Regions from separate parts of the Pseudomonas sp. LBUM1652 genome, predicted to be linked through region 3. Evidence: predicted binding sites of a transcription regulator. Region 3 holds the regulator's gene; each other region holds the start of a gene.
The links. The regulator FliA, encoded in region 3, starts transcription of late flagellar genes. The targets are predictions, from matches to a motif close to CTAAAGTTTNNNNNNNNNNNGCCGNTAA.
Positions count from the first base shown of each region.

Region 1: a site for FliA is predicted at 2,284-2,311, ahead of motA (flagellar motor stator protein MotA). Genes of this name have one in related genera too.
Region 2: a site for FliA is predicted at 2,314-2,341, ahead of ACA069_RS21570 (methyl-accepting chemotaxis protein). Genes of this name have one in related genera too.
Region 4: a site for FliA is predicted at 1,177-1,204, ahead of ACA069_RS22625 (flagellar protein MotY). Genes of this name have one in related genera too.

Region 1 covers NZ_CP166804.1:594,083-597,644, forward strand. The annotation lists gene rhdA (thiosulfate sulfurtransferase) at 1-632, opposite strand, end outside; gene ACA069_RS02675 (HDOD domain-containing protein) at 675-2,213, opposite strand; gene motA (flagellar motor stator protein MotA) at 2,380-3,231, shown strand; gene motB (flagellar motor protein MotB) at 3,235-3,562, shown strand, end outside.
Region 2 covers NZ_CP166804.1:4,782,390-4,785,951, forward strand. The annotation lists gene ACA069_RS21565 (hypothetical protein) at 22-468, opposite strand; gene ACA069_RS21570 (methyl-accepting chemotaxis protein) at 578-2,200, opposite strand; gene ACA069_RS21575 (transporter) at 2,476-3,498, shown strand.
Region 3 covers NZ_CP166804.1:1,895,392-1,898,953, reverse strand. The annotation lists gene ACA069_RS08610 (chemotaxis protein CheA) at 1-250, opposite strand, end outside; gene ACA069_RS08605 (protein phosphatase CheZ) at 305-1,093, opposite strand; gene ACA069_RS08600 (chemotaxis response regulator CheY) at 1,111-1,482, opposite strand; gene fliA (RNA polymerase sigma factor FliA) at 1,649-2,389, opposite strand; gene fleN (flagellar synthesis regulator FleN) at 2,386-3,216, opposite strand; gene flhF (flagellar biosynthesis GTPase FlhF) at 3,333-3,562, opposite strand, start outside.
Region 4 covers NZ_CP166804.1:5,020,109-5,023,670, forward strand. The annotation lists gene ACA069_RS22620 (argininosuccinate synthase) at 1-72, opposite strand, end outside; gene ACA069_RS22625 (flagellar protein MotY) at 202-1,110, opposite strand; gene pyrC (dihydroorotase) at 1,271-2,317, shown strand; gene rnt (ribonuclease T) at 2,314-2,991, shown strand; gene ACA069_RS22640 (peroxiredoxin) at 3,064-3,562, opposite strand, start outside.

The sequences.
Region 1 (3,562 bases), 1.3 Mb from region 3:
ATGTCCGTGCGGATGCGCAGGTTACGCGCCTTGTCCATGCCCGCGGTCCATTCGAAATTGACCGCGCCGGGAATATGGCCGCCCTTGGCCGCCAGCACTTTCTCGCCGGAATATTCCAGCGGCCCGCGGGCATCCCAGATCGCCAGATCGGCGGCGCCGAGACGGCTTTGCAGGTATTCGCGCGTAGCGGTCGGTTCATCATGCAGGGTCAGCGATACCGGGCCACCAACAGCCCGTGGCACCTGGATCGACATCGGCATGCCATCCGCCAGCCATGCTGGTAGACCGCCGTCGACGTAGTGATATTTGTCGTGACCGATCACGTCGAGCAACCAGATGAACCGCCCGGCCCAGCCGCCGCCCTCGTCGTCGTAAACCACGTAGACCGTGTCTTTGCGATGGCCGAGTTCACCGAACAACGCTTCCAGATCGGCCTTCGCCGGCAGCAGTCCCGGTGCCGGCGGTTGGCCGAGCTGGGTGCGTTTGGGGTCGACAAACCGCGCGCCGGGAAGATGACCTTCGGCATAGCGGGCGGGGCTGGTCAGGTCCACCAGAATCAGTTCGCTGGACTCGAGCCGAGGGAGCAGGTCGCTCGGTTCGATAACGAGCGGCAAGCCAGAGAAGTCAGACATGTGAGGTCTCCAGAGCACAAAGGGGGGGATTGTAGCGCAGCCTCATCGGCCACGGCTGCTAAAGCTGTGCAGGGCTTTTTCGATGCACTGCGCGGTTTTACCGAAGGCTTGCACGGTGATGTCGGCGAATGGCCCGCCGCCCTGATCAGCCACAACGATCATGATCACCCGGCCATTGTTGACCAGTGATCGCAGGAACAGATGCTCGCCACGGAACAGCGTGCGCAGGCCCGGCGGCAGCAGCGCGGAGAATTGCGTGTTGTTCTCCGGGTTGATCCGCACCTGAGCTTGTTGTGCGAGCAGCCGTTGCAGAACTTTGCTCTGGCTGACAACAAAGTTCAGCGCAGAGGCTTCTTTGGGCAGGCCGAAAATTTGATTCACGCGCAGATTGGATTGCGTGCGATCGGCCATCAGAATCATCACCCGGCGCATGCCACTGGCGACCAGCGCGTCGCGGGCGGCGACGGTCAGGCTCATGGCATTGGTGAAACGGCTCGGCTCGGCCAGCAATTCGGCGCACTGCCGGCGCCATTGAGTCAGATCTTCGGCATTCGGTGCGGCAGCAGGCAACATCCCGGCCGGCAGGCGAAGGGTGCCCCACGGCCACAGCAGCGAAACCGCCGGGTGCCACAAGTCACGCATCGCATGCTGGCGCGCACTGTTGGCGGCTTGCTGGTGCAACTGTTGCTGCACCTCGTCCATCGAAATCTGTAGATAAAGGCTGGTCAGATACTGCCAGCGCTCACTGTGCGGACTGTCCCATGCCTGTTGGGCCGACAGCGCCAGACCGTTGGCCAGCAGTACGGTATTGGCGGGTTGATTGAGCCAGCGCCGCAGTGTTGGGTCGTCATCGAGACGATTTTGCTGACGCAACGGATGTTCGCTGTCACGGGCAATGCGCAACACTTTGACCAATTCGCGTTGCTCGCTGAGCAGCAACTTATAGCCCTGCTGCACCCAGATCGGCAGGTGCCAGGCTTGCACCAGCGCCTCGGCGATTTTAAGCAGGCGCACGCCAAACAATTGCTGCTCGACGGTGCGCGCCGATTCGCCCTTGTGGATAACCCGCAGTTCCCACTCTTCAAGCAATTGTGGATAGGTCAGTGCCAGCGGCCACAGCGGCGACAGAAACAGCAGGCTGCCCCAATGAATGTCTTGCCACAGCCGCGCCAGGCGACTGGCAAAAAAACCGTTGGCCTGTTGCGTGGCGTGCTGGCTGATCATTTGCAGTTGGCGCAAGGCCTTGGGGATTTGCATCTGCGGTTGAGCAGGCAGGCGCGCCAGCAGTTCTTCGGTGCGGGCCAGACCCAGACGGTTGATCGCAACTTCAAGATTTTCGGCCGGCGTGGCCATGGTCCCGTGGGTGTGACGATTTGCCTCACGGATGATGCTCAAGGCCAGCGCAGGGCTGTCCTGCATCAGGTCGGCGATGTCGCGCAGCGAGCTGCGATTGTCACGGATCGCCCCGCAAACCTTGTCGTGAGCCTCTTGCGGCACGGGCAGGCGCACGCTATCGAGCAGCTTGACCCAGCCGTCGAGGGTGGTCGGTTTTGCGTGTGGGACGTTCGTTTCATTAGCCATGTCTGGACGAGATCTTCACTGACTGTAGACGCGCCCGGCATGGGCTAAATTGGCTTTTCGCCTGAACTGGCTATAGTCTGGCGCAGTTTTGCCGATAAGTAGAAGAAGAGATTTTTTAACTTCCGAATATGACCTTGAACCCGACTTAAATAAGTACTTTCTACCTATGGCTAAAATTATCGGCATCATCGTCGTATTCGCGAGCGTGCTCGGCGGATACGTGCTCTCCCACGGCAAGATTGCCGCCCTGGTCCAGCCCTTCGAGGTGTTGATCATCGGTGGTGCGGCGCTGGGTGCATTCCTCCAGGCCAACCCCGGCTACATGACGATGCACGTGCTCAAGAAATCCCTGAGCATGTTCGGTTCGCGTTTCAGCCACACTTTTTATCTGGAAGTGCTCGGCCTGATCTACGAGATCCTCAACAAGAGCCGCCGCGAAGGCATGATGGCCATCGAAGGCGACATCGAAGACGCCGCCGCGAGCCCGATCTTCGCCAAGTACCCGGCGGTACTTAAAGACGAGCGCATGACCGCGTTCATCTGTGATTACCTGCGCATCATGTCCTCCGGCAACATGGCTCCGCACGAGCTGGAAGGCCTGTTCGACATGGAGCTGTACAGCCTTAAAGAAGACCTTGAGCACCCATCCCACGCGGTGAACGGTATTGCCGACGCCATGCCGGGTTTCGGTATCGTCGCGGCAGTACTGGGTATCGTGGTGACCATGGCGTCCTTGGGTGAAGGCGATCAGAAGTCCATCGGTCTGCACGTAGGTGCGGCACTGGTGGGTACCTTCTTCGGTATTCTCGCGGCCTATGGTTTCTTCGGTCCGCTGGCAACCTCTTTGGCCCACGATGCCAAAGAAGAGCTGAACGTCTACGAAGCCATCAAAGCCTCGCTGGTGGCTTCGGCTTCCGGCATGCCGCCATCGCTGGCGGTGGAGTTTGGTCGCAAGGTTCTGTACCCGGCCCACCGTCCAAGCTTTGCCGAGCTGGAACAAGCCGTTCGCGGTCGCTAAGTCATGGAAAATAATCAGCCGATTATCATCAAGCGCGTCAAGCGCATAGCCGGCGGGCATCACGGCGGGGCGTGGAAAATCGCCTTCGCCGACTTCGCCACGGCGATGATGGCGTTCTTCCTGGTGTTGTGGCTGCTGTCCACCGCAACGCCTGAGCAGAAGATCGCCATCGCCGGCTATTTCAAAGACCCGGTCGGCTTCTCCGAAAGCGGCACGCCGTACATCATCGATCTGGGCGGTACGCCTACCCTGGCGCCGGAAAACACTCTTAACCCTGAAGTGAAATCCCAGCCGCAACCGGACAAAGTCACGGTCGATGCCGAGCAAGTCG
Region 2 (3,562 bases), 2.9 Mb from region 3:
ACACAGGAAGTGCGCTGACGATCAGACCGAGGTACTGACCAGTGAGCCGGAGGTGCTGCTGTCGGAATCCTGCAACGCCTGCAACAGCGCCGCCGTGGCGGTTTGCAACGAGGCTGAGGTGCTGGAGATTTGCGCCTGTGCCGCCGCAACATCCGCAGCCTTCGCCTCAGCACTTTCCTGCTTCGCCTGCGCCGCTTGCAGCGCCTGTTGCTGTTCCTGCAATTGTTTTTGCAACTCGGCAATCTGCTTGCGCAGCTCTTTCACCGAGTCCGATTCTTCACTGCTGCTGGAACTGCTGTCGCCCGCCGGAGCCGCGCCGCCGCCCGCAGCGACTTTGCTGGTATCGGCCGCTACACCGCTGCTCGTCGTTGCGCTGGTCGAGGTGTCTTCGCTGACGTCTTTGATCGACGTTTTGCTGGTCGCTGTGGTGAGGGTCTGGTTGATCGAAACAGAGGTGATGCTGACCATGGGAATGCTCCAATGCCGGTTATGGATAACCGGTCATCGACCATGGCCGCATTGAATTGAGATCGACTGTGTACCGACTCGGTATCCGAATCGGTACACAGTCAACGGTTCAGGCGCTCAGGCGCGCGGTGACTTCGTTCAGTTGCCCCGACAGCCCATGCAGGTTCTGGCTGGCACTTTCGGTGCGCTGGACGCTCTCGAGGTTGGTGCTGGCGATGGAGGTGATCTCGGTCAGATTGCGTGAGATGTCCTCGGCTACCGACGTCTGCTCTTCGGCGGCGGTGGCGATCTGGCGGTTCATGTCGCGAATCGCTTCCACCGCGTGGGTGATGCGCTCCAGCATCGCGCCGGCCTGGGTGACCTGCTCGACGCTTTCATCGCTGCGAGTCTGGCCGCTATCGATGGCTTGCGCGGCGTCCACCGCGCCGGTCTGCACGCTCTGGATGATCTGGTTGATCTCGATGATCGACTCCGCCGTACGCTGAGCCAGGTTGCGCACTTCGTCGGCGACCACAGCAAAACCACGCCCGGCCTCACCGGCCCGCGCCGCTTCAATGGCGGCGTTCAACGCCAGCAGGTTGGTCTGCTCGGCAATGCCGCGAATCACTTCCAGCACCTTGCCGATACGGCCGCTGTCGGCTTCCAGACGACGGATCACCGTGGCGGTGTTGGCGATTTCGCCGCGCATCTGCGTGATGGTGTGAATAGTGCTTTGCATGACCTTTTCACCCTGCTGGGCGGACTGGTCGGCATCGTCGGCAGCGCGCGCCGCATCGGCGGCGTGACGCGCCACTTCCTGGGCGGTGGCAGACATTTCGTTCATTGCCGTGGCCACCTGATCGGTGCGGTTGAATTGCTCGTTGGTGCCGCCGGCCATGGTGGTGGCGATGGCGTTCAACTCGCCGCTGGCGCTGTCCAGGTCACTGGCACTGCGCTGCAAACGGGTGAAGGTTTCAGCGAGGAAATCGCGCAGCGTATTGGCGGCGGCGGCGAGGTTGCCCAATTCATCCTGACGGTCGCTGGACACGCGCTCGGCCAATTTGCCTCGGCTCAACTGGGTCACGTAATCAATCAGCTTACGGATCGGATCGACCAGATTGCGGTTGACCAGCCACAAGCTGAGCAGACCAATCAGCAAACTTGAAGCAAGCATCACCAGGGTGCCTAGCAATACCGTGCGATCAGCCTCGGCACTGATCAGCGCCGACTGCTCGGTGCCCTGTTTGCGCAACTCGGTCACCAGTTCGCTCATCTGCTCGCTGGTCGCGCGGTCGACGCCTTTGACAGCGACGTCGCCCGCCGTTGGATCGCCGCCCGCCGCTACATAGGCGTCGCGACCCTTCTGGTAAGCAACGCCCAACTGACGGTGCTCGTCGCGCAAACGATCGATACGGTTTTTCAGACTTGGCTCGATACCTTTCTGGCTGGCCAGTTCGCCGAGGATGTTCTGCACATCGCGCTGACGGTCTTCGAACTGGCCCCAGTACTTGGCCAGGTCTGCCGGTTGCTTGCCGCGCAGCAGGACGTTTTTCCATTCCTGCACCTGCACCTTGAATTGCAGGTTGGCTTCGTCGATCAGTTGCGAAGTGTGCAAGGGGCCTGCGATCAACTGGCTGTAGCTTTGCACGCCGTTGGATAGGAAATGGAAACAGGCCAGCGCGATCAACAGCATCGCCAACAGGCTGCCACTCAGCAGGGCGAGAATTTGCGCTCTCAGGGATTTTTGCAGCATCGCAGGTACTCAAGACAGGGATGAGGCACGCCCGAAACGAGCGTGAAATGGTGCGGACTTCCCTGTCAGCGAACCTTGGCCCGTGGCCAATGGCGCGCAACCTAATGCACCTGTGATCGGCGTTCCAGAGCGCTTCTTGAGAAAAATCCGACCGCCGGTAAGTTGCTGATTTGACGTCATTTTGCCGTCACACAAACGTCATGTGACATTGCGATGATGCGGTTCAGGTGAATCTGTGAATTCCCTGTCTCACGCCAACCTCGCAGCGAGCCTTCATGAACCACAGCCTCGATATCAGTCATCGCGATCCTGACCTGTTTGGCTTGCTCTACGGCTTTCGTTTTCTGCCCGGTGAGCGTGGCCGCGAGGTCGATTCGGCGACGGCACTGCGCTGCCTGCAGGACGACAGCGACAGCGGCGAATTCCTCTGGCTGCACCTGAACCTGGCGCACGCGGCGTGCGAGCGCTGGATGAAAAGCCATCTGCAATTGCCCGACGAGTTTTTTGAGGCGCTGCACGAAGGCTCGCGTTCGACGCGCATCGAACATGTCGACTCGGCATTGCTGGCGGTGGTCAACGACGTGGTGTTCAACCTCAGCAGCATGGTCTCTTCTGATGTGTCGACGCTGTGGGTGTGCGTGCGCAGCAAACTGATCGTCAGTGCGCGCCTGCAACCGCTGCATTCGGTGGATAAATTGCGTTCGTCGGTGAAGGCCGGTGAGCGCTTTCGCTCGCCTTCGGAATTGCTCGTGCACCTGCTGCGCGATCAGGGCGAAGTGCTGACGCAGATCGTGCGCAAGACCAGCCTCAGCGTCGATCAGATCGAGGACGAATTGCTCTCATCGCGGCTGTCGACCAACCGTGCCGAACTCGGCGCCCACCGACGGGTGCTGGTGCGTTTGCAGCGGCTATTGGCGCTGGAGCCGGGTTCGTTACTGCGCCTGCTCAATCGCCCGCCGCCGTGGTTGCAGAAGGAGGACGTCAAGGAGTTGCGCAAATCCACCGAGGAATTTGCGCTGATCATCAACGACCTCACTGCCCTCGGCGAGCGGATCAAACTGCTCCAGGAAGAGATCGCCGCCAACCTCAACGAACAGAGCAACCGCACGTTGTTCACCCTGACCGTGGTGACGGTGCTGGCGCTGCCGATCAACATCATTGCCGGTTTCTTCGGGATGAATGTGGGTGGGGTACCGTTGTCGCAAGACCCGGAGGGGTTCTGGATATTGGTCGCGCTGGTGGCGACGTTTACCGTGATTGCCGGGCGCTGGGCGTTTCGTAAAAGAGGCGATTATTAAGAGCAAAAGATCGCAGCCTGCGGCAACTTCTACAGGGCGACATCAGCTTTTGTGGTGAGGGGAT
Region 3 (3,562 bases):
CGCGACGCTCACCCTTGCGCAGGATGTCGAACACGTTTTCGGCGATGTGACAGCACTCCACCAGCTCGTTGAGCTGAAGGAAGCCGGCGCCCCCTTTTACAGTGTGAAAACCGCGAAAAATTGCGTTGAGCAGATCTGCGTCATCCGGACGGCTTTCCAGCTCGACCAGTTGTTCGGACAGTTGCTCAAGAATCTCGCCGGCCTCAACCAGGAAATCCTGAAGGATCTCTTCATCGGCGCCGAAGCTCATTAATGGGGTGCTCCTACAGGTCTAAAAACCCAAAAAACCTAAAATTCAAAAACTCTAGAATCCAAGGCTGGATAACAAATCGTCCACATCGTCCTGACCGGACACAACGTCTTCTCGTTTATCGGCATGAATCTGCGGACCTTCACCCTGCGAGAGATGTTTTTGTGGATCTTTTTCTGCAAGCATCGCCGCACGGTCATGTTCGATGCCCGCAAAGCGGTCCACCTGACTGGCCATGAGGACGAGTTTGAGCAAATTGCTTTCGACTTCGGTGACCAGTTGGGTCACACGCTTGATCACTTGACCGGTAAGGTCCTGATAATCCTGAGCCAGCAGGATGTCGTTCAGATTGCTCGACACCGCACGGTTGTCCGTGCTGCTGCGCGACAGAAAACCGTCGACCCGGCGCGCCAGTTCGCGGAACTCTTCAGCCCCGACTTCACGACGCATGAAACGCCCCCAATCGGTACTCAAGGCCTGGGCTTCTTCAGCCAGACCATTGACCACCGGCGTGGCGCTTTCCACCAGATCCATGGTGCGGTTGGCCGCGGCTTCTGTCAGCTTGACCACATAGCCCAGGCGTTCGGTGGCGTCGGTGATTTGCGACACTTCCTCGGCCTGCGGCATGTGCGGATCGATCTGGAAGTTGACGATCGCACTGTGCAGTTCGCGTGTGAGCTTGCCCACTTCCTGATACAGGCCGCGGTCACGGGTCTGATTGAGCTCATGGATCAGTTGCACAGCGTCGCCGAACCTGCCTTTTTCAAGGCTCTCGACCAGTTCGACCGCGTGTTTTTTCAGGGTCGATTCGAAATCGCCCTGTGAAGATTCGTTATGCTCCATAGCTCCCCCGCGCGTCATCAGCCGATGCGTTCGAAAATCTTCTCGATTTTGTCTTTCAACGCCTGAGCCGTGAAAGGTTTGACCACGTAGCCGTTCACACCGGCCTGAGCGGCCTCGATGATTTGCTCGCGCTTGGCTTCAGCGGTCACCATCAGCACTGGCAGGTGCTTGAGTTTTTCATCGGCACGCACGTGACGCAGCAGATCGATACCGGTCATGCCCGGCATGTTCCAGTCCGTTACCAGAAAGTCGATGCTGCCGCTGTTGAGTACCGGAATGGCGGTGACGCCATCGTCGGCCTCTACGGTGTTGGTGAACCCAAGATCCCGCAGCAGGTTCTTGATGATCCGCCGCATCGTTGAGAAGTCATCAACGATGAGGATTTTCATGTCTTTGTTCAATTCGACCTCCAAGCAGTCTTAAACGCGCCCAGCACCTGGACGCGCCACTTCAATCAATCGGCGCAGCACTCGAAGACTGTCTGGAGCACAACAGAGCAAGACCGGTGCCGTTTATCACCGCACCAGCCTCGTTCGCAGTGTCCCCACACTGCCTTCAGCGCGCTCGCCACTCCCCCAAACGCCCCCGCAAACGGGCCGCGCACTGGCTGTGTAACTGGCTGACCCGCGATTCACTGACGCCAAGGACTTCACCGATCTCCTTGAGGTTCAGCTCTTCGTCGTAGTACAGCGCCAACACCAGTCGCTCACGCTCCGGCAAATTGGCAATCGCGTCCGCCAGCGCTGCCTGGAAGCGTTCATCTTCCAGATCGCGTGACGGCTCAAGATGAGCACTGGCGCCATCCTCGTGCAGCCCTTCGTGTTCGCCGTCCTGCAACAGGTCGTCGAAACTGAACAAGCGGCTGCCCAGGGTGTCATTCAAAATCCCGTAGTAATCGTCGAGACTCAATTGGAGTTCGGCCGCAACCTCGTGATCTTTAGCATCACGGCCGGTTTTAGCTTCAATTGCACGAATCGCGTCACTGACCATACGGGTGTTGCGGTGAACCGAGCGTGGCGCCCAGTCCCCTTTGCGCACTTCGTCGAGCATCGCGCCGCGGATTCGAATGCCCGCGTACGTTTCGAAACTGGCGCCTTTGCTGGCGTCATATTTGGTCGAGACTTCGAGCAGACCGATCATCCCGGCCTGGATCAGATCCTCGACCTGCACACTCGCCGGCAATCGCGCCAGCAGGTGATAGGCAATGCGTTTTACCAGTGGCGCGTAACGCTCGATCAATTCGTACTGCGCGTCACGTGCCGACTTCTTGTAGTAATTCATACCGCTGGCGGTCATAGCACAGGCCCTGCCGTTTGCTGCACGAGGCGTTCGACGAAAAACTCAAGGTGGCCGCGCGGGTTGGCAGGCAGCGGCCAGGTGTCGACCTTCTGGGCGATCGCCTTGAACGCCAGCGCGCACTTGGAACGCGGGAAGGCTTCATAGACCGCACGCTGCTTCTGCACCGCCTTGCGCACGCTTTCGTCGTAAGGCACGGCGCCGACGTATTGTAGGGCCACGTCAAGAAAGCGATCCGTGACCTTGGTCAACTTGGCGAACAGGTTGCGACCTTCTTGCGGGCTCTGGGCCATGTTGGCCAGGACGCGGAAGCGGTTCATGCCGTAATCGCGATTGAGCAACTTGATCAGGGCGTAAGCGTCAGTGATCGAGGTCGGCTCGTCGCAGACCACCAGCAACACTTCTTGCGCGGCGCGAACAAAACTGACTACCGAGTCACCAATACCCGCAGCGGTGTCGATCACCAAAACGTCGAGATTGTCGCCGATGTCACTGAAGGCCTGAATCAGACCGGCATGTTGCGCCGGGCTGAGGTGAACCATGCTCTGAGTGCCGGACGCAGCGGGCACGATGCGGATCCCGCCCGGGCCTTGCAACAAAACGTCGCGCAGCTCGCAGCGGCCTTCGATCACGTCGGCCAGCGTGCGTTTGGGCGTCAGGCCCAGCAGAACGTCGACGTTCGCCAGCCCCAGATCGGCGTCCAGCAGCATGACCCGACGGCCAAGCTCTGCCAGCGCCAGAGACAAGTTCACTGACACGTTAGTCTTGCCGACGCCACCTTTGCCGCCGGTCACCGCGATCACCTGTACGGGATGCATGCTGCCCATGTTATTTCTTTACCTTGTCTTGCATAGACGGAGGCCACATTACTGGCTGCGCGTTCACAACCGGAACAATGCGTGGCAGACCATCGATGTAGGTACAAAAACTGTTCATGAATACCTCAGCCTACCTGCTTGGTCGGGCTGTGATAGATATCAGCGAACATGTCAGCCATGGCTTCTTCGCTGGGTTCTTCCTGCATTTGCACGCTGACGGCGCGGCTGACCAGTTGATGACGGCGCGGCAGATGCAAATCATCCGGAATCCGTGGGCCATCGGTCAGGTACGCGACCGGCAATTCATGACTGATCGCCAGGCTCAACACTTCGCCAAGGCTGGCCGTTTCATCCA
Region 4 (3,562 bases), 3.1 Mb from region 3:
CAGCCACTTGAGGATCACCGAAGTGTCCAGGCCGCCGGAATACGCCAGAACGACCTTGTTTACGTCCGCCATGCCATCACTCCACGGGGTTCTACGGAAAGCCGAGGAGTCTACCGCCCAAACGCGATAATTTACAGAGGCGCGACAGCTTAAGACGACAAAGCGACAGAATCTGTCGAGAGCGCGACGATGACTGGCGGGTCAGGAAGTCGCTGCGGTGTTGGCCGGAGTGCTCGCTTGCGGCGCCGGAGCGGTGGTTGGCGCCACTCGCGCCAGTTTGACATTGACCCGACGGTTTTTCGCACGATTGGCCGCATTAGTGTTCGGCACAATAGGATATTGCTCGCCGTGGAAACGCACGGTGATCTGCGATTCCTGAATCCCATTGGCCTTGAAAAAGTCGACCACCGCCAGCGCGCGGCGACGCGACAACTCACGGTTGGTCAGGCGATTTCCGCTGTTGTCGGAATGGCCGTCGAGCTCGATGTGATTGACCGTAGGATCGGCCTTCATGAATTCGAGCATAACTTGCATCTTGGCTTTGGCGGCGGTGTCGAGGTCTACGCCTTCCCCGGGGAAGCCGATCTGCGACTGCTTGATCTGGTCGAAATTCTGCGGCAGCAATTTCGCCACACAGGTCTGGTAGTCGTTAAACGCCTTGCTGAACTTGACCGGCAATAAACGCACTTCCGACACTCGGCCATCACCCGATGCACGGCGCACGACAGGACTGCGACCGTCCAGCAGGCCACTGATAAGACCGCCAGCCTGAGACTGCGAGCTGTTAAACAGGACATTGCCGCTACCGAGCCTTACGCTGCCCAGATTGATGTCACCACGGCCCGGTTGCCATGGTGCTGCGGCCGCGAGCAACGTCGCCGACCCGCCGCCCAACATGGCGTTGTAGGCGTTCAGACGGAATATCGCCTGCTCACCGGCCTTGCGCACGAATTCACCCGAACCGAAGTCGGTGATCGGTTGTGTCAGGCGGCATTCGAACTTGTCGCCGGCGACCGTCCACTCAATGTTCTCCAGGCGAGTCTGGTAGGTCAGCGCCATCGCGGGAAGGCTGGCAAACACACTGAGCAAGGCTAAATAACGCTGGCGCACGGGAGGCTCCATTGGCTTCTGAAACACAAAGACCGATTCACACTATGTTTACGGCATACCTACGGGATATCGGAAGCTTCCCGCAAAACTTGATAGCGAGTGCCTGCAAGAGTCTTTTCCGGTAGCATTCGCCTCAGTTTGACCCGCCTGGAATCCCCTCATGTCCGACCGCCTGACCCTGCTGCGTCCCGACGACTGGCACATTCATCTTCGCGATGGTGCCGTGTTGACCAATACCGTTGCCGATGTTGCGCGCACTTTTGGTCGCGCCATCATCATGCCCAACCTGGTACCTCCGGTGCGCAACGCCGCTGAAGCCGACGGCTATCGCCAGCGGATTCTCGCTGCCCGCCCGGCCGGCAGTCGTTTCGAGCCGTTGATGGTGCTGTACCTCACCGACCGCACCCAACCCGAAGAAATTCGTAAAGCCAAGGCCAGCGGTTTCGTACACGCCGCCAAGTTGTATCCGGCTGGCGCCACGACCAACTCCGATTCCGGGGTGACCAGCATCGACAAGATTTTCCCGGCGCTGGAAGCCATGGCCGAAGTCGGCATGCCGCTGCTGATTCACGGTGAAGTCACTCGTGGCGATGTCGATGTCTTCGACCGCGAAAAGATCTTCATCGATGAACACATGCGCCGTGTGGTCGAGCGTTTCCCGACACTCAAAGTGGTGTTCGAACACATCACCACCGGCGACGCCGTGCAGTTCGTCAACGAGGCATCGGCCAACGTCGGCGCAACCATCACTGCGCATCACCTGCTCTACAACCGCAATCACATGCTGGTTGGCGGGATTCGGCCGCACTTCTACTGCCTGCCGATTCTCAAGCGCAATACGCACCAGGAAGCCCTGCTCGACGCCGCCACCAGCGGTAGCGCGAAGTTCTTCCTCGGCACCGATTCGGCCCCCCACGCCCAGCACGCCAAGGAAGCCGCTTGCGGCTGCGCCGGCTGCTACACCGCGTACGCCGCCATCGAGCTGTATGCCGAAGCGTTCGAACAGCGTAATGCACTGGACAAGCTCGAAGCGTTCGCCAGCCTCAATGGTCCGCGTTTCTACGGTTTGCCGGCCAACACCGATCGCATCACCCTGGTTCGCGAAGAATGGACCGCCCCAACCAGCCTGCCATTTGGCGAGCTGACCGTTATCCCGCTGCGCGCCGGTGAAAAACTGCGCTGGCGCCTGCTGGAGGAACACGCGTGAGTGAAGACCATTTCGACGACGAACTGGAAGGTCAAGGTGGCGGCGGCGGTTCCCGTCATCCGATGGCAGCGCGTTTTCGCGGTTACCTGCCGGTTGTCGTAGACGTAGAAACCGGTGGCTTCAACTCGGCCACCGATGCATTGCTGGAGATTGCCGCGACCACCATCGCCATGGATGAAAAGGGTTTTGTATATCCGGATCACACCTACTTCTTCCGCGTTGAGCCTTTCGAAGGCGCCAACATTGAAGCAGCGGCGCTGGAGTTCACCGGGATCAAGCTTGATCACCCATTGCGCATGGCGGTCAGTGAAGAGACGGCTCTCACCGACATCTTCCGTGGCATCCGCAAGGCGCTGAAGGCCAACGGCTGCAAGCGAGCGATTCTGGTCGGCCACAACAGCAGCTTCGATCTCGGCTTCCTGAATGCCGCCGTCGCGCGGCTGGACATGAAGCGCAATCCGTTCCATCCGTTTTCGAGTTTCGATACCGCGACACTGGCTGGTCTGGCTTATGGCCAAACCGTCCTGGCAAAAGCCTGTCAGGCAGCGGACATCGATTTCGACGGCCGTGAGGCGCACTCGGCGCGTTACGACACAGAGAAGACTGCCGAGCTGTTCTGCGGCATCGTCAACCGCTGGAAACAGATGGGTGGCTGGGAAGACTTCGACGACTGATCGTCGCCGTTTCAACCGCGCATAAAAAACCGGCCACGTGGGCCGGTTTTTTTGTACCTCGACGTTGATGCCTTACAGGGCAGCAGCGTTCTCGGTCAGGTATGCAGCAACGCCTTCTGGCGAAGCGTTCATGCCTTTGTCGCCTTTCTTCCAGTTGGCAGGGCAGACTTCGCCGTGCTCTTCGTGGAATTGCAGAGCGTCGACCAGACGGATCAGCTCTTCCATGTTACGGCCCAGCGGCAGGTCGTTGATGATCTGCGAGCGGACAACGCCCTTGTCGTCGATCAGGAACGCGCCACGGAAAGCCACGCCGCCTTCGGACTCAACGTCGTAGGCCTTGGCGATTTCGTGCTTCATGTCGGCAGCCATGGTGTATTTCACCTGACCGATGCCGCCATTGTTCACTGGAGTGTTGCGCCAGGCGTTGTGGGTGAAGTGCGAGTCGATCGACACAGCGATCACTTCAACGTTGCGTGCTTTGAAGTCAGCCATGCGGTTGTCCAGAGCGATCAGCTCGGACGGGCAGACGAAGGTGAAGTCCAGTGGGTAGAAGAACACCAGGCCGTATTTG